2 regions of the Vibrio rotiferianus genome follow, and region 2 is predicted to be linked to the other one. Evidence: riboswitches for the same ligand, from Rfam matches in the RefSeq annotation. Region 2 holds a riboswitch; the other holds the start of a gene.

Region 1 (9,681 bases), 800 kb from region 2:
TTTCTCTCACTGTTGTTTTTCTACTTGCGATGCATATATTTATGCCAAACCCTGGCGGCTCAGGGCTTGCCCTCTCTTTTAACGCCACAACTTGGATTGGTTTGAGTATCAGCCTTGGAATAGGCCTATATCATTTAGCAACCAATAGAGAAGTAAGATACTCAAAATTAACCATTGGCCTGCTATTTAGCGGTGTGATCATTTCCATACCAGTGCTTTTCCCCAATGCGAATATTGAACACTCTGCAAATCAGCTTATCGGTCTATGGACTGGGTTGATATTGTTCGTTTTGCTACAACAATTTAAATTCAGCAACAAGCACAAGCAGAGACTCTTGTGGTTCATCGTACTCGCGGTGCTCATTGAGTCACTGTTTGGTTTCATCCAGTTTTTAGTATTGCAACCCGGTAATATCTTTGGATATGACACAGTTGCTAATAGACCATATGGTATTTTCCAACAACCAAATGTAATGGCTAGCTTCCTAGTAACAGGGCTAGCGATTACAGGCTACCTTTTAGCAAGACAACCTTATAAGTATGAACGTAAGCTCAGTGATATTATTGTTTTGTACTTAGTCCCTATTTTGACTATACCGTTAGTTATCGTACTCGCATCTAGAACAGGATGGCTGAGTTGCATTTTTGTTTTGCTCTTGCTAATTCCATATCTATTCCGTTTTACCACTAAAAAACGACTAGTTTGCTGGCTATTTTCAATCCTGATTGGCCTTATGATTGGCACCACATTAGCCATCGTTAAAAATGAGAGCGGTAACAGACTCAGCCAAAAAGCGACAGCTTCCGATGACATAAGAAGTACGCTTTATAAGCAGGGGCTAGATATGCTGATTGAGAAGCCGTTTACTGGCTATGGGTATGGTAATTTTGAACCCTCATACATTCTGTATACAGCTAGGCAGCATGCATTAAATGAAAACTACCCTAGCGGTTTACCAGCTTTGGATCACCCACATAATGAGTTGCTATATTGGGGGATAGAAGGGGGATTACTGCCAATTATTGGCATTACACTGGCTGCTGGCTTGGTGCTTTTTCGTATCTACCATGCCAAAAGGGGAACTCGCCTGGCTATTCTTGCTTTGTTTATCCCTATTTTGATGCACTCACAGCTAGAGTATCCATTTTATCATTCCTTCATCCATTGGATAATCTTTGTTATTTTACTTTATTGGGTTGATCAGAGAGTCTCTCGATATCGAAAAGTCCATTTTAGTAAAATTACAAAAAGCCTACTGAGAGTCTGTAGCATAGTGATACCCGCTGCTATCAGCTTTTACATGTTAAGTGCATTGCACACCAACTATGTCTTAACCAAGTTTGAAACAACGCGCCCGACTAACCCGGACATCTTAAATCAGGTGACAAATCCTGTGGTTTGGAAAGATCGTTTCGATTGGGATGTATACAGTACTTTCTTAAACATCGGTTTATACAAGCAAGATCCAACCTTGATTCAGCCTTACATTGATTGGTCTTTGGAAATCATTAAAGACAAGCCACGCCCAGCATTTTACAACAACTTGATACTGGCATATCAAGGGTTGGATGACTCAAGCAAGGCAGAACAAATTCGCGCTGAGGCACAGTTCTTGTTCCCTAAAATTGATTTCAGTGGCGTCAACTATCAGCCACCTTCTCAAGCCATATCTGCTTCACCAACACCGACGTCAGGTGCTAAGCAATAAATACAAAAAAGCGAAGGAATAACCTTCGCTTTTCTTTATCTCATTACCGAGGCAGTTTATTCAGTCAAAGACTCTTCTAAAGCTCGCAAACACAAAGCAACATTTTCAGGTCGAGCACCATAGCCCATCAATCCAATTCGCCATGCTTTACCAGCCAGCGCACCAAGACCTGCACCAATCTCTAGGTTGTAGGTTTCAAGTAAGTGATTACGCACTTTTGCTTCATCAATTCCTTCAGGGACATAAATCGCATTCAATTGCGGTAGTCGATACTCCTCTTCTACCACAAATTCAAAGCCTAGTTTTTGCAGACCTGCTTTAAGCTTCTCGTGCATTAACTGGTGACGCGCCCATGCATTTTCTAAACCTTCATTTTTAAGGATAAGTAGAGCTTCATGCAGAGCATACAAGCTGTTCACCGGCGCTGTGTGGTGATAACTGCGCTTGCCTTCTCCGCTCCAGTAACCCAGCACTAAGCTTTGATCCAAGAACCAGCTTTGAACCGGTGTCGTCCTGGATTGAATCTTCTCAATAGCAGCTGGAGAAAGGGTGACTGGTGATAAGCCAGGAACACACGACAAACATTTTTGGCTGCCCGAATACACAGCATCTAACTGCCACTCATCAACTTTAAGGGGCACACCACCAAGTGAGGTTACAGCATCGACAATCGATAGCAAACCGTATTGCTTCGCCAGCTTACCCAAGGCTTGGGCGTCACTTACCGCGCCCGTCGATGTTTCTGCATGAACAAAAGCAAGAATCTTAGCATCAGGGTGCTGCTTTAACGCTTCTTCAACTTTATCGACCGATACGGGCGTTCCCCACTCATCATCGACGACAACCGCTTCCCCACCAGCACGAACCACGTTTTCACGCATACGCTCACCGAAAACACCATTGCGGCAGACGATGACTTTGTCGCCCTTTTCAATCAAGTTGACAAAGCACGTTTCCATGCCTGCACTGCCCGGCGCAGAGACTGCAATGGTAAATTCATTTTCCGTTTGGAAAGCGTATTTAAGCAGTTGTTTTAGCTCGTCCATCATGGCAATGAAAAGTGGGTCTAGGTGACCAACCGTTGGACGGCTAAGCGCTTGTAAAACTTGAGGTGAAATATCAGATGGACCAGGTCCCATTAAAATACGATGTGGGGGAATAAAGCTTTGGATCGGCATATCAGCTCCTTGATTGCAGTCATTCATCCTGAGCGTTATAAAAGTTCTATGTAAAATGCTGGCTCAGGCATCGGAGTTTTCACCCTAATAGATTTTTCCTCTATCGGCAATTAGCCCTAAGTATAGAGGTCAAACCACTGTCACAAATTCGTTAATAAAAACTTTCATAATGGTTGAGATATTGGTTGACAATGTGACAGCAAAACCGTTCAATGTTTAAGCTTTATGCAGAAGAGGAGCACTACCCAGGCAGGTGATTTGTGGAGCCGCAATTCCAATACCAATCACTCAGGGGGAGTAGTGCCGAGGTAAGTCAAAGTTGCAGGATTTGACTTGTCGGTTGACTTGGGTTGAGTCCCATCAACTGTCATCAGCGCCGTATGATGAAGAGCTTCTGAGGGTAAATTTTCAAATTACATTCTAACTACCTCTCTATTTGCTCTGTTCCTTTCCTCACCAAACATTGGATGTATTGGGCAACCAATTAATTGTTGTTATTTTTTCAGGAAGTCGTGGGAGAACGCAGTGAGCGCATTTAACGTAGCAAAATTCGGTGGAACCAGTGTTGCCAACTTTGAGGCAATGAGTCGTTGCTCCACTATCATAGAAAACAACCCAAATACTCGTCTTGTCGTCAGCAGCGCTTGCTCAGGTGTCACTAACTTATTGGTTGAGCTGGCAAATGGTGTTCAAGACCAAGAACATCGAGCAGAAGTACTTCAGAAACTAGCAGGCATCCACGAATCGATTCTGTCGCAGCTAGAAAACGCAACCGAAGCAGCAGCTGAGGTTTATTCGATTCTTGATACCGTCACGAGCTTGGCAGAGGCTGCTTCAATCCAAGCAAGCACCAAACTGACAGACCATTTAGTCGCTTGTGGTGAATTAATGTCGACTCATATTCTTACGCAACTAATGTGTGAGCGTGGTGTGAATGCAGTTCGTTTTGATATTCGCGACGTGCTAAAAACCGATGGTAATTTTGGTCGAGCTGAACCTAATGTCGAGACAATTTCGCAGCTAGCACAAGAAAAGTTAGTCCCACTTTGCCAAGAATACGTGGTTATCACCCAAGGTTTTATTGGCTCAGATGAAGAAGGTAATACCACCACGCTTGGTCGTGGCGGCAGTGACTACAGTGCAGCACTCATTGCAGAAGGTGTGAAAGCAGCAGGTCTAGAGATTTGGACTGACGTTCCGGGCATCTATACCACAGACCCACGTATCGCCTCAAAAGCAGCGCCAATCCCAGAGATCAGCTTTAGCGAAGCATCAGAGATGGCAAACTTCGGCGCAAAAATTCTGCACCCTTCAACACTGGTTCCGGCACTTCGTCACGACATCCCTGTATTCGTAGGCTCGTCTAAAGAACCGGAAAAAGGCGGCACATGGATCCGGCACCAAGTAGAGAGCTCACCTTTATTCCGAGCACTTGCTCTGCGCTGTAACCAAACCATGGTGACATTACGCAGTGCTAACATGTTCCACGCATACGGCTTCTTAGCGAAAGTATTTGAGATCCTAGCGAAGCACAAAATCTCTGTTGACCTGATCACCACATCTGAAATCAGTGTGTCACTCACTCTTGATCAAACAGACACGTCTGGCGGCGCTCCTCAATTACCACAAGCCGCGCGTGAAGAGCTTGAAGAGCTGTGTAAAGTAGAAGTGGAACAAGACCTATGCCTCGTCGCTCTGATTGGTAACAACATGAGTGAAAGCAAAGGCTACGCGAAACAAGTATTTGGTACGTTAGAAGACTTCAACCTACGTATGATCTGTTACGGAGCAAGCCCACATAACCTGTGCTTCCTTGTTCACGAGTCCGTATCTCGCCAAGCGATCCAAAAACTGCATACTGAATTGTTCGAGCAATAAGACTGCTTTCATTCACTAATAAACAAGGGCTGCGCATGGCAGCCCTTTTAGTTTCTATATGGTTTGGTTAACCGTTAATGTTGGGACCTAACCATTTTTCCGCTTCGATCCTATCCCAGCCTTTGCGATCAGCATAGCTTTGCAGCTGATCTTCTTGGATCTGAGCGATCGCAAAGTAACGAGAGTCAGGATGCGAGAAGTACCAACCCGATACAGATGCACCTGGGTACATCGCATAGCTCGATGTCAGTGACATACCAATATTTTCTTCAACATTCATAAGCTCCCAAAGCGGTCCTTTCTCAGTATGCTCTGGACATGCTGGATAGCCCGGAGCAGGACGAATGCCTTGGTATTTCTCACGAATCAGTTCTTCATTCGACAGAGCTTCGCTCGCAGCGTAACCCCAAATCTCTTTACGCACACGCTCATGTAGATACTCAGCAAATGCTTCCGCTAGACGGTCCGCTACCGCTTGAATCATGATGGCATTGTAATCATCACCTTGCGCTTTGTATTCGTCAGCAAGTTCACGCTCACCGATACCACCGGTTACAGCAAAAGCACCAACCCAATCATGCTTACCAGACTCTTTCGGGGCAACATAATCCGACAGGCAGTAGTTGAAGCCTTTTGGTTTCTCCGTCTGCTGACGCAAGTTATGCAGCACTTTCGCTACTTCTGTACGCGATTCGTCGGTGTAGACTTCGATATCATCACCCACGCTTGCTGCAGGGAACAGACCACACATGCCGCGCGCTTTGAGTAACCCTTCACGCTCAACACGATCTAGTAGTTCACTAGCATCTTTGTACAGGCGTTGAGCCTCTTCACCCACTTCTTCATGGTCAAAGATTGTTGGATACTTGCCGACTAACGACCAAGTCATAAAGAAAGGCGTCCAGTCGATGTACTTACGCAAAGTAGACACTTCAAAGTCATCAAAAATATGGATACCCGGCTTCGCAGGAGCAGGAGGTGTGTACTTATCCCAATCAATCGCGACTTTGTTCGCTCGTGCTTCTTCTAAAGTAACAGGCTTAGTGCGCGGCTTCTTACGGTTATGCTGATCACGCACGCGTTCATAGTCCACGTCCAGCTTCTCAACAAAGCCAGGACGAAGTTCGTCTGAAAGTAATGATGTACATACACCAACCGCACGAGAAGCGTTATTGACATAAACCACTGGATGTTTGTAGTTCTGCTCAATCTTAACCGCCGTATGCGCTTTGGATGTTGTTGCACCACCAATCAGAAGCGGAAGATCGAAATCAAGACGCTCCATTTCTTTCGCTACATGCACCATTTCATCGAGGGACGGAGTGATCAAACCAGAAAGACCAATAATGTCGACGTTTTCTTCTTTGGCTACCTTGAGGATCTTCTCACATGGCACCATGACGCCAAGATCGATGATCTCGTAGTTGTTACATTGCAGAACCACGCCAACAATGTTCTTACCGATATCGTGCACGTCACCTTTTACCGTAGCCAGTAAGATCTTACCGTTGGAAGAACCCGCTTGCTTCTCTTTATTAATAAAAGGCTCTAAGTGCGCTACAGCTTGCTTCATAACACGCGCAGATTTCACTACCTGAGGAAGGAACATCTTACCTTCACCAAATAAATCACCCACCACGTTCATGCCGTCCATCAATGGACCTTCAATGACTTCAAGTGGCTTAGAGGCATTAAGGCGAGCTTCTTCGGTATCTTCGACAATGAACTCAGTAATACCTTTAACAAGCGCATGCTCTAGACGCTTTTCTACCGCCCAAGTACGCCACTCTAGTGCAGAAGCATCTTCTTCTTTACCAACGCCTTTACCTGCGTATTCTGCTGCTATATCAAGTAACCGCTCGGTCGAATCATCACGACGGTTAAGAACCACATCTTCTACCGCTTCACGCAACTTATCTGGAACGTTATCGTAAATTTCCAACTGACCCGCATTAACGATGCCCATGTCCATACCATTTTTAAAACAGTGGTATAGGAACACCGCGTGAATCGCTTCTCGAACGTAATTATTACCGCGGAATGAGAAGGAAACGTTAGACACACCGCCGGAGATCATCGCGTGAGGCAAGTCGCGCTTAATGTCGGCAACCGCTTCGATGAAATCGACGGCGTAGTTGTTGTGCTCTTCGATCCCCGTAGCAACAGCAAAGATGTTCGGGTCAAAGATGATATCTTCTGGTGAGAAGCCGACTTCATCAACCAAGATACGATAAGCGTTAGTACATATTTCTAACTTCCGCTCACGTGTTTCTGCCTGACCAACTTCGTCAAACGCCATAACGATAACTGCAGCACCATAGCGACGAATCAGTTTTGCTTGCTCAACAAACTTCTCTTTACCTTCTTTCAAAGAGATGGAGTTCACGATGCCCTTGCCCTGAATACACTTCAGACCCGCCTCGATGACCTCCCATTTAGAAGAGTCGACCATGATTGGCACTTTGGAGATCTCAGGCTCAGACGCACATAGGTTTAGGAAGCGAACCATACACGCTTCTGCGTCCAACATACCTTCATCCATGTTGATATCGATGATCTGTGCACCGTTCTCCACTTGCTGACGAGCAACTTCCAGCGCTTCATCGTAGAGATCTTCTTTGATCAGACGCTTAAATCGAGCAGAACCAGTTACGTTAGTGCGCTCACCCACGTTGATAAACAACGTCTCTTTTTCAATCGTAAGAGGCTCGAGGCCGGATAAACGACAAGCAACCGTAAGCTCAGGCAAATCACGAGGTGTGACGCCTTCAACGGCCATTGCCATATGGCGAATATGCTCTGGCGTGGTACCACAACAGCCGCCAATTAGGTTGAGGAAACCACTCTCCGCCCACTCTTTAACGTGTTCCGCCATATCTTCAGGTGAAAGGTCATACTCACCAAACGCATTCGGTAGACCCGCATTTGGGTGAGTAGAGACAAAAGATTCCGAAATACGAGAAAGCTCTTCTACGTAAGGGCGTAGTTCGTCAGGACCAAGTGCACAGTTCAAACCAAATGAAATCGGGTTAACATGACGAAGAGAGTTATAGAAGGCTTCCGTAGTTTGACCTGAGAGGGTGCGTCCAGAAGCATCGGTAATGGTACCGGAGATCATAACTGGTAACTCGATACCTAATTCTTCGAAGACGCTATCAACCGCGAAGGCACAAGCTTTCGCGTTAAGCGTATCGAAGATGGTCTCGATCAGAATAAGATCAGAGCCACCTTTGATCAGCGCTCGAGTGGATTCTGAATAAGCCTCAACAAGCTCATCGAAGCTGACGTTACGATAGCCCGGATCGTTTACATCAGGGGAGATAGAACAAGTACGGTTTGTTGGACCAAGCACACCCGCAACATAACGTGGGCGCTCTGGCGTTTTTGCCGTCCACTCATCAGCGGCTTCACGGGCAAGCTTTGCAGCGGCAAAGTTGATTTCCTCACTCAGGCTTTCCATTTCATAGTCAGCCATCGCAATCGTCGTCGCGTTAAAGGTATTGGTCTCAAGAATATCAGCGCCAGCTTCTAAGTAAGCGCTGTGGATTTCCTTAATCAATTGAGGCTGAGTGAGCACCAACAAATCGTTGTTGCCTTTTAGATCACAATGCCAATCCGCAAAGCGTTCTCCTCGATAGTCCTGCTCTTCAAGTTTGTATCCCTGAATCATGGTGCCCATACCACCATCGATCAGCAAGATACGCTGCTTTAATTGAGCTTCAATCTGTTGTCTTACATTACTTCCCACAGTACAGCCTCATTCCTTTAGTTATCTCTCCATCCTATCACACAAATTAAAGGAGTCTAGACGTCTAAAATACGAATTGCTGATTATTTTGTCTCCATTCTTGCTTACCGTAATATCACGAAAAAATGTTTGCTATTTGCTCAACATCGTCCGAAAATTCCATTCATAAATTGTTACAAATAGAGAGCTCTATGTCGGTTTACCATACCTTATGCTTCTTATCTGCTGCAGCAATGATTATTGCCTTTGTAAACAGCAAGATAGGGAAAATGCAAACTACCATCGCTATTACCGCCGGTTCAATGGTACTTTCTCTCCTTATTTTGATAGCAGGTCAAAATGACTGGTTTCATCTCACAGAGATAGCTACTGAGACTGTTACGAAAATCAACTTCGAAGACTTTTTACTCAAGGGGATATTGGGGTTCCTCCTCTTTGCAGGAGGCTTGGGGATTAAGCTACCAAATCTCAAAGATCAAAAATGGGAGATTACGGTTCTTGCCTTGGGGGCAACGCTCTTCTCGACCTTTTTCATAGGTTTTGTTCTCTATGGCTTTTGCAGCCTGATCGGTATCCAATTTGATCTGATTTATTGTTTATTGTTTGGCGCACTTATTTCACCTACTGACCCAATCGCCGTGCTCGCGATTGTTAAGAAACTTGATGCTCCAAGACGAATTTCAACTCAGATTGAAGGGGAATCACTATTCAACGATGGCTTTGGCCTCGTCATATTTGTAACTCTATTTACTATTGCTTTTGGAACAGAAGCGCCTACCGTAGGAAGTGTAACTCTTCTGTTTATCCAAGAAGCCATTGGAGGGATCGTCTACGGCTTTGCGCTAGGACTATTATTCCACTACTTGATCAGTGCAACTGATGATCATTCAATGGAGCTATTGTTGACCATTGGTATCCCAACTGCTGGATACGCTTTTGCAGAGTACCTACATGTATCAGGTCCACTTGCGATGGTTGTATCGGGCATCATGATTGGTAACTGGACTCGCTTTATTGGTTTCTCTAAAGAGAGTGAAGATCATCTAGACCACTTTTGGGAACTTGTCGATGAATTCTTAAATGGTGTGTTATTCCTACTAATAGGTATGTCAATGCTGCTATTCGAGTTCCATAAAGAAGACTGGATCATGATGGCGATATCCGTACC
Region 2 (9,681 bases):
CTGCGCCACGGAAATCATTACTTACCTGACGTTTTGCTTCTGTCACATAGGCGTTGCCCGGGCCAAAGATCTTATCGACTTTGGATACAGTCTCTGTACCGTAAGCCATCGCAGCGACGGCTTGACCACCGCCAACGTTGTACACTTCATCAATGCCACACAGTTTTGCTACATAAAGAATCTCGTCAGCAATTGGTGGTGGTGAACAAAGCACCACTTTACGACAGCCTGCAATTTTTGCAGGAACCCCAAGCATCAAAACAGTCGATGGCAATGGCGCACTGCCACCGGGAATGTACAAACCTACTTTTTGAATTGGGCGCGTTACCTGCTCACAAAGTACACCCGGTTGAGTTTCTACTTTGATTGGCTGTGGCTTTTGTGCTTTGTGAAACTTAGTGATGTTTTCATACGCTTGCTCTAATGCGCTTTTCATCTTTTCAGAAAGACGCGCTGACGCTTCATCGATTTCTTGAGCGGAAACACGGATGGATTCCGGCTGCACTCGGTCAAACTTCTCAGTCAGCTCCAATAATGCAGCATCACCTTCTTTGCGAACTTTTGCGATTACTTCAGAAACCGCGGCAGTGATGTTCGCACCTTCTGTAATTGCAGGACGTTCTAGGATTGAGTCTTGCTGCGTTTCACTTAGCGATTGCCATACGACTGTTCTCATTGCGATTACTCCATCATTTTTTCAATTGGTAGTACTAGAATTGAGCTCGCACCCAGTTCTTTTAGCTGTTCCATGGTTTCCCAGAACAGGTTTTCAGTACTTACCAAGTGAACCGCAACTTTTTGCTTGTCAGCAGATAGAGGCAATACCGTTGGGTCTTCAGCGCCTGGAAGCAGTGCTTTGATTTGGTCTAGCTTCTCAGCTGGCGCATGTAGCATGATGTACTTAGACTCTTTCGCTTGCTGTACGCCTTGCATACGAGTCAAGAGCTTTTCGATTAGCGCCACTTTGTCTGCGTCGAACTCACCAGTACGTTGGATGAGCGTTGCTTTTGATTTGAAGATAATTTCAGCTTCTTTAAGACCGTTCGCCTCTAGCGTTGCACCTGTAGAAACCAAGTCAGCGATGGCATCAGCAAGACCCGCGCGTGGGGCAACTTCTACAGAGCCTGTCAGCATACATGCAGAGAAAGGAACACCCGCTTCATCCATGTAAGCTTTTAGCAGTTGTGGGTATGTCGTAGCGATACGTTTGCCAGCGAGGTCTTGAGGGCCGTTGTACTCTTCGTCTTTGTCGATTGCGATAGATAAACGGCAGCCACCGAAATCAAGACGACGAAGTTGAACAAATTCATACGGTTCACCCAACGCTTTACGATCTAAACGAACTTCTTCTAATTCGTTTTCACCGATAAAGCCAAGGTCTACTACGCCATCCATAATCAGACCAGGGATGTCGTCATCACGAACCAAAAGCAAATCAATTGGCATGTTCTCTGAGTGAACCACTAGACGCTCACCCATTACGTTGAATTTCACGCCACACTTTTTCAGTAGAGCTTGGCTCTCTTTGCTTAGGCGGCCTTTTTTCTGAATTGCGATTCTTAAGCGTTGTGTTTGCATTGCTTTATCCCTGTGCAAAATTTGGTAATTTGAATATTTTATAAACCAGTAAAACTAAAAAACCCTCGAGAGATGTTGGTCTCCCGAGGGTTTGAAATCTGTTTTCACTTTGATTTTCACCTCCGGGAGTTTCCTATCTCCCGGGTATGCGTACATCTCCCGAAAGACTAGGCTGGGTGATGATGGTGATGAATGTTCATTACAAAATTACGCATACTTATTTAAACTCGATTGAATTGCTTCGTTAACAACCACACTAACTAAGCTTCTGATGTTTTTCAACACAAAAATTAAACTTTTAGCAAAACACCACATAACCAATTGTTTTTAAACAAATTAAAGTTAGATCAATCTTAACCTCACATCAAATTGTGTTGTAGATGTTTAGCTTGGTGAAACCATGTAAACCCGTTTCGCAAAAAGTCAGTCTGTTAGGTTGAACACAGAGAACCACATGTCATTCTCACATTTGAGAGCGCGAATCATCCCTGAGACAGTTAATCCTGACTATCCTTCTTATGGGGCATCGGAAGAAATAATATTAATGAAAATTCGCAAAGTGGGAGTTAAGCAGACCACTGCTGACCAGCATCCACAACTTCAGTTTTTGATCGGAGAAAGCTCATGCATTAACGAGTTACGCACCAACATCGCTAAATACGCCAAAAGCGATGCTGAGGTGCTGATTCACGGTGAGACAGGCGTCGGTAAAGGACTCTGTGCGCACATAATTCACGAACTTTCGTCACGACACGAACACCCTTTTGTCTCGGTCAACTGCGGGGCTATACCTTCAGGTCTTGTAGCTTCGGAGCTGTTCGGACACACGAAAGGCGCCTTCACTGGCGCAATCCATGATCGCACTGGATTTGTCGAAAGAGCAAATAAGGGAACGCTTTTTCTAGACGAAATAGGCGATATGCCACCTGATTCGCAAATACATTTATTGCACTTTTTGGAAAGTAAGCAAATTCAAAAGTTAGGTGGGGACAAATGCTTAAACGTTGATTGTCGTATTATCGCTGCTAGCCACGTGGATTTAAAAAGTGAAGTGGTAAGGGGGAACTTTCGAGAGGATCTCTTTTATCGTCTAAACATCCTTACGCTCTCCGTCCCGCCAGTCAGACGTCGTGGTCATGACATTTTGTTATTAGCACAGCATTTTTTAAATCAGCTGCAAAATGGAGAAGAATTCGAGATATCAAAAAAAGCTGAAGATAAATTAATGGCGCATTCATGGCCAGGTAATGTACGCGAACTGAGAAATGTCATTCAGCGAGCTATTGTAATGAGTGAAGATGGCACAATCTTAGAAGCTGATCTGGGATTAAATAGCAAAGATAGAGAAATCCTGCCTAATAGCGAACAAATTGACTTAGAGTTCCTGCTTCAAGCTATTGAAGATAACAAACATAATATGAGCGCTGCTGCAAGGCAACTTGGTATTTCCAGAACCACCTTATATCGTCTCATCAAGAAATATAACTTACACGTATAAAGTGTAACGTAACACTGTGTAACACACGTAATCCACACTTTCAGTTACTTAGCAAAAAGCCAAGATAACTGCCATTCTAGCTATAATAAAATCATAGACTTAAATCCGGCATAGCCCTTGCTTAATAACCAATATTGTTTAAGTAAGTTGAGGTGTATTTTACAGCACTACTTTTCTCTAACTGTTACCCCAAAAACGCGATAGCCCCCCTCACCTATATATCGCGTTAAAAAAAAGCTCCGCCTGACCTCGGCGGAGCTTCCTCTTTTAATAAGCTACATTCAATGCGCTAAGCGTTTTGGCATGACGCCATTTTAGACTTAGAGATCCAAGATAGTACTGCACATACAATCACAAACGTAATTGATGCTGCAATAAACGAGAACGCAATAGACGCTGTCATACCCAGAACAATAAAGCCCACACATGAAACAAGTGCTACCGAAAGCGCATAAGGCAACTGCGTTGATACGTGATCAATGTGGTTACAACGTGCGCCAGTCGATGACAGAATTGTGGTATCTGAGATAGGTGAACAGTGGTCACCGAATACAGCACCAGCCAGAACAGCACTTAACATTGGTAGCATTAGTGCTACGTCTGTTGCACCAGCCATATCACCCGCGATTGGAAGCATGATCCCGAACGTACCCCATGAGGTGCCTGTTGAGAATGCCATTAGACCAGAAAGCAAGAATAGGATAACCGGCAGCCAATGAGGGTTAATGTTACCTTGCGCCATTGTCGATAGGTAAGAACCCGTCTTCATGTCACCGATAACAGAGCCGATAGTCCATGCGAAGACAAGAATTAGGATCGCACCAAACATCGATTTAGCACCAATCCAAAGTGTGCGACCAATCTCTACCATTGGAATGCCTTGTTTAAACACAGTAAACAGTGCTACAGCCAGGCCAAGCAAGCTACCGTAGATTAAAGACATACCAACATCGGTGTTCTCAAACGCACCTAGAAGAGCAAACTCTTTACCGTCCGCAGCTAGTGCTTGACCACCGGTGTAAAGCATAGATGCTATAGTAGCAACGATAAGCGTTACGATTGGAAGCACTAGGTCAGAAACTTTGCCCTTCTCGCTTTCACGAATATCTAGCTCTTCGTTAAGCTCGTGAGCTTCTTGAGTATCGTTTTCTTTATCTTTGTCAAAACCACGGCCTTGAGATGCTGCGATTTCATGGTCACGCATCTTGCCAATATCAAGACCAAACCACGCAACTGCAAATACCATTAGTAGCGCAAAGACAGCGTAGAAGTTCATTGGGATAAGGCGTACATAAGCACCAAGCGCTGAGTACTCCGTGATACCGTGTGACACCAAGATACCACCGATAATCGTAATAATGTACGCACCCCAGCTAGAAGCTGGCATGATCACACACATTGGTGCAGCGGTTGAGTCAAGGATGTACGCAAGCTTGGCGCGAGAGACGTAGAAACGGTCGGTCACTGGGCGAGAGATCGCACCAACAGCAAGACTATTAAAGTAATCGTCGACAAAAATGAATACGCCAAGGAAGGCTGCAAGAAGTTTAGAGCCGCGTTTACTTTTTACTCGTGTTTGCGCCCATTCCGCAAAAGCGCGCGTACCACCAGAAAGTGTTAACAGTGCTGTTGTCATACCTAAAAGGATTAGGAAGCCAACAATGCTCATGTTCCAAGTATTAATACCACCGTCTTCAATAAAGACAGAAGAAACTTGAGAGCTAACATAACCTACCGTGTTACCGATAGACCAATCGTTAAGTAGCACCGCACCCAGTACGATACCAACACCAAGAGAAACTAAAACACGTCGAGTTAGAATCGCCAGCGTCAGTGCGACAATAGGCGGTAATAACGAAACAGGAGAATGTGCAAAATCTATTAAATTCATGATCTTCAAAAACCAAAGTTTGGCTAGAGATCTACTGCAGACAAGTCACGTAGCATACGGTACGTGCTCATGTTGAACTTAGCGACAGGGAAGCGAACACTCCACCCAACCCTACAGTAGCGCTCCATAGTTTAATGTTTATATACTATGGCAGTGTTGCTCCTTTCGGATACAACCCCAGCAAGTGGTTTCGATAGGCCACTTACTTCGGCAATCTTCGCCTTCCACTATTATTCATTGGCATCACCCCAATAATAGCTACTCTTCGAGACTGCGCCTCTACGGCAACAACAAACAATTAACCATTAATTGTACAAATTAACAACATATTGTCTGCAATATTGCATCAGGTATTTGCCATTGTACTCATGAGGACCACCAATGCAACACATCAAACTAAATTAAATCGATAAATAATCGTCACAATGATTTATAAATGAAATGTAACTGAAACATGGATTACGCAACTGCAATCACATTAATTAAATAAATAGAAGTTGACGTAAACACTCTACCTTTAGCACTGTGCATTTAAGCTCATAACATTCGAAAAGGAGCAATTCCCCAAATAAGAGTAAGTCTCATATCGCATATTTAAATTCTATCGGTCATACAGCGGCCTTTCACCTAAAGAATAGATTAACAACTTTATGATTAGAGTGATTCCCGCTGAGTATTAAAGCCAATAATGCTTACTAGGCCAAATAAGTTTGAACTTATATTAAACAGTACGCTCCAATATTGAACTTTTATAGAAAAATTTATTTATTGTTTGCCAACCACGGAAAGATGGCGTTAAATATTAAAGTTTAATATTTCTATTATTTTGTTTGTTTTAATTAATCACTAGCATTATTATTACCAAACACCCTACTTAAAGAATAGGAACAGTTATGTCTGAGCTGACAAAAACACTTCTAAATATTCGTAGCCTACGCGCATTTTCACGTGAGCTAACTCTAGAGCAACTTGAAGAAGCACTAGATAAACTAACTATCGTAGTTCAAGAACGCAAAGAAGCTGAAGAAGCTGATCGCGCTGCACAAGCAGAGCAAGAAGCAAAACTAGCAGCAATTGCAGAACAAATCGCCCAAGATGGTATCGACGTTAATGCACTAATTAGCGCACTATCAGGTGAAACAAAAACAAAAACTAAGTCTAAGCGCGCTCCACGCCCAGCTAAATACAAATATGTAGATACAACTGGCGAAGAGAAAACTTGGACAGGCCAAGGCCGTACACCTTCTGCAATTCAAGAGCAATTGGATGCCGGTAAATCGCTAGATGATTTCCTAATCTAATCTCGACCAACAGTCATACTAAAAAGGCTCCTCTAAGGAGCCTTTTTTTATCTCTTACACATTTGTATTCTTCACTAAACTCAGAAAGCTCAGACAAAAAAGGCGCATAAAAATATGCGCCTTATAAAGTCATGGTGAAGAACGGTTAACGCTCCCAGTACGCCTCTTCTAGGCTATCTTCTCGCTCAGGCAGTCCACGGGATAGACGAGGAGAATGCTGCACTAGCACTTCATAGCTTGCACGGTTCGCGTATTTACATACTTGCGAAAACGAAGAATACGTTAAAAACTGATGCGCATGCTTGCTGGAGTTTGGCACATTTTCTTTGTGGTACTTATTTGCGGCCATATCATGAAGTACTGCAGATAACGCAGCATCACCAGCACCATTGGTATTTTTAATTTTCTCTGGGCCACCCATATAAGGAGAAATATGAGAATAAACTTTAATTGGGTTTACACTTGCATCCTTTTTCGCTGGACGGCTAAATTCGTAGCGGTTAAATTCCGCGATCGAGCCAGGAAGCAATGGAAGTGAAGTTTCGCGCTTAGCATCATCTTCTGTATAACCCGCCATAAACAATCCAACAGGGCCCGCTGTACATAATACAAGATCAGCCCATTCTAATGTTTTATCAGACGCAGCCAATGGATCAGATTCACCAGTAAGTGCCTCTGCTTCATCTTCATTCATTGCCACAACCGATACGTTATCGCGAATAAATTCTTGCCAGAATGTAGGATCATCTTGAATAACGAATTTAGTACCTAGTGTTAATACCACTGGTACGTCGTGTTTCTTCGCGTATTCAATCGCGCGCATGGTTGCTTCAGGCATTGGGTCGCCTTCTTTACAACGCACTAGGTACGCTGTGAGAACCAGAGCAGATGCACTCTTGAAGATTTTCTCAGGAATATTGTCTGGGTGAAGTTGGTTCATTTGGCCTTCGCTGATTGCGAAAGTACGTTCACCGTCTTCAGTAATAAGAGCAAAACAACGACCGATTGCACCTTCAACACCTTGTAGGTAGTTTAAGTCCATACGGCTTGACGTATTACATAGGTAGCGGTAACCGTAGCTACCGATTTTGATATCCTGGCTCATAACGCCTAGAAGTGTAGAGCGGTCATCTGCCAATACAGAGTAGTTATGTAGCGTGTTACCGATCGTACCGCCCGCATACTCATTCGTAATTAGGTTGTCTTCTTTTAGCTGCTGGTAAAGCGCTTCTGCCGTTGCATCATCAATTACCAGCGAGTGTCCCTTACTCAAACCATATTTTTCGATTACATCCGTGGTAACTTTAGCTTCGATATCTACCAACGTCTGATCAATACCGATAATGTGAGTACGCGTCATTTTCTTGCTTTCTTGTGCTTGACTCACTAAAGGGTCGCGAGCATGAACAGGAAAATAATGCTTCGATTTGCGTTGTCCAGGAAATTTCATATTGTTTGTCTGAATAAGGGATGAAAAGGAGAACGGATTCTATACCGCTGTTATAAAAGCAGCAATAAAAGCAATTATAGCAAACGTTTGCAGTCTATTTTTTTCTTTCAGGCTACTTATTCACCTTCCATAAAGCTTAGATCAGGTAATTGCTCCAGGTGCTCGCTATAACGCTTTAAGTTGAACTCCCCTTCATTTTTCATCACGTCAAAAATCTCAATCGACATCGCACACGCCATCATTGCAATCGCGTCTTCACGTGGTGTGCCTGTCATCATTAGGCGCATGAGTGTTTCTTTTACTTTAAGTGGGTTGCTGTCTTCGAGTTGATTTTCGACAATTTCAATCAACTCAGCTTCTTGCATAAATTGGTTTTCTTCGGTCATTTGATTTTTCCTCTTGGATTTTTGCCAACTATGCCATATATACCATCTCTATACTTATGAAATTACCAACTTGCGATTTTGTTGGAGAAAAGTGCAGCAAATCGAAGTGTGATTTCGATCTCGGATCTGTCACCGGCCTGTGGATTCTGGTAGAATCTGCGTCCCGTTTATTTAAGTGGTGTTTAGTAATGTCTGATAACAGCCAAAAGAAAGTCATCGTCGGTATGTCCGGCGGCGTTGATTCATCTGTTTCTGCGTATCTTCTCAAGCAACAAGGCTACCAAGTAGAAGGCCTGTTCATGAAGAACTGGGAAGAAGATGACAACGAAGAATATTGTACAGCAGCAGAAGATCTTGCTGATGCTCAGGCAGTATGTGACAAGCTAGGCATTCACCTACACACCATCAACTTTGCTGCTGAGTACTGGGATAATGTATTTGAGTACTTCCTTGCTGAATACAAAGCAGGCCGTACACCAAACCCAGACATTCTTTGTAACAAAGAAATCAAGTTCAAAGCATTCCTAGAATTCGCTGATGAAGTGCTTGATGCTGATTACATTGCAATGGGTCACTACGTGCGTCGCTCTTTCCCAGAAAACGGTGAAAAGCCACAGATGCTACGTGGTCTAGATGGCAATAAAGACCAAAGCTACTTCCTATACACGCTAAGCCACGAGCAAGTTGCGCGTAGCCTATTCCCTGTGGGTGATCTAGAGAAGCCAGAAGTGCGCCGCATCGCGGAAGAACAAGATCTAATCACGGCGAAAAAGAAAGACTCTACGGGTATCTGTTTCATCGGAGAACGTAAGTTCACAGAGTTCCTTGGTAAATATCTTCCGGCTCAACCAGGTAATATTGAAACACCTGAGGGCGAAGTGATTGGTCAGCACCAAGGCCTTATGTACCACACACTAGGCCAGCGTAAAGGTCTACACATCGGTGGCCGTAAAGGCGGCGGTGGTAACGAAGACCCATGGTTCGTTGGCGAGAAAGATCTTAAACGTAACGTTTTGATTGCCGTTCAAGGTAAAGACCACCCAATGCTGAAATCAGAAGGTCTACTTGCATCACAACTTCACTGGGTAGATCGTGAGCCAATTCGCGATGTTATGAAGTGCACAGTGAAAACTCGTTACCGTCAGGAAGATATTCCTTGTACAATCATCCCTATCGATGATGAAAACATTAAAGTGATCTTTGACGAGCCACAAATTGCTGTGACGCCAGGTCAATCAGCTGTGTTCTATAAAGATGACGTGTGCCTAGGTGGCGGCATCATCGAGCAACGCATTAAATATTCTCAAGCTTAGGAGTCGTTACGTGGCGAATACACTTTATGACCGTACTATCGCTTTTGCAGGTATCTGCCAAGCTGTTGCTTTAGTTCAGCAGGTAGCGAGAGACGGACATTGTGATCAAGATGCCTTTGAAACGTCAATTAACGCCATTTTGAATACTAGCCCAGCGAACACCATTGGTGTTTTCGGTCGCGAAGCCGATCTTAAGCTGGGTCTTGAATGCTTGGTGAAAGGGATTGATAGCACCCCATCGGGAAGTGAAGTCACTCGCTACAT

Evidence for each region. A riboswitch is a leader RNA that binds a small molecule or an ion and turns the genes downstream of it on or off. The one in region 2 is predicted to bind lysine.
Region 1: another riboswitch for lysine. It lies ahead of lysC (lysine-sensitive aspartokinase 3); the one in region 2 lies ahead of tet(35) (tetracycline efflux Na+/H+ antiporter family transporter Tet(35)).

The regions. Positions count from the first base shown of each region.
Region 1 covers NZ_CP018312.1:187,369-197,049, reverse strand. Annotated here, with positions in the region: gene BSZ04_RS09935 (PglL family O-oligosaccharyltransferase) at 1-1,709, shown strand, start outside; gene BSZ04_RS09930 (pyridoxal-phosphate-dependent aminotransferase family protein) at 1,766-2,887, opposite strand; lysine riboswitch at 3,111-3,289, shown strand; gene lysC (lysine-sensitive aspartokinase 3) at 3,413-4,765, shown strand; gene metH (methionine synthase) at 4,833-8,513, opposite strand; gene BSZ04_RS09910 (cation:proton antiporter) at 8,705-9,681, shown strand, end outside.
Region 2 covers NZ_CP018312.1:984,688-994,368, reverse strand. Annotated here, with positions in the region: gene hisD (histidinol dehydrogenase) at 1-676, opposite strand, end outside; gene hisG (ATP phosphoribosyltransferase) at 682-1,578, opposite strand; His leader region at 1,632-1,770, opposite strand; gene BSZ04_RS13675 (sigma-54 interaction domain-containing protein) at 2,123-3,076, shown strand; gene tet(35) (tetracycline efflux Na+/H+ antiporter family transporter Tet(35)) at 3,366-4,967, opposite strand; lysine riboswitch at 5,077-5,257, opposite strand; gene BSZ04_RS13665 (H-NS family histone-like protein) at 5,861-6,268, shown strand; gene BSZ04_RS13660 (inosine/guanosine kinase) at 6,414-7,718, opposite strand; gene BSZ04_RS13655 (hypothetical protein) at 7,835-8,104, opposite strand; gene mnmA (tRNA 2-thiouridine(34) synthase MnmA) at 8,293-9,417, shown strand; gene hflD (high frequency lysogenization protein HflD) at 9,428-9,681, shown strand, end outside.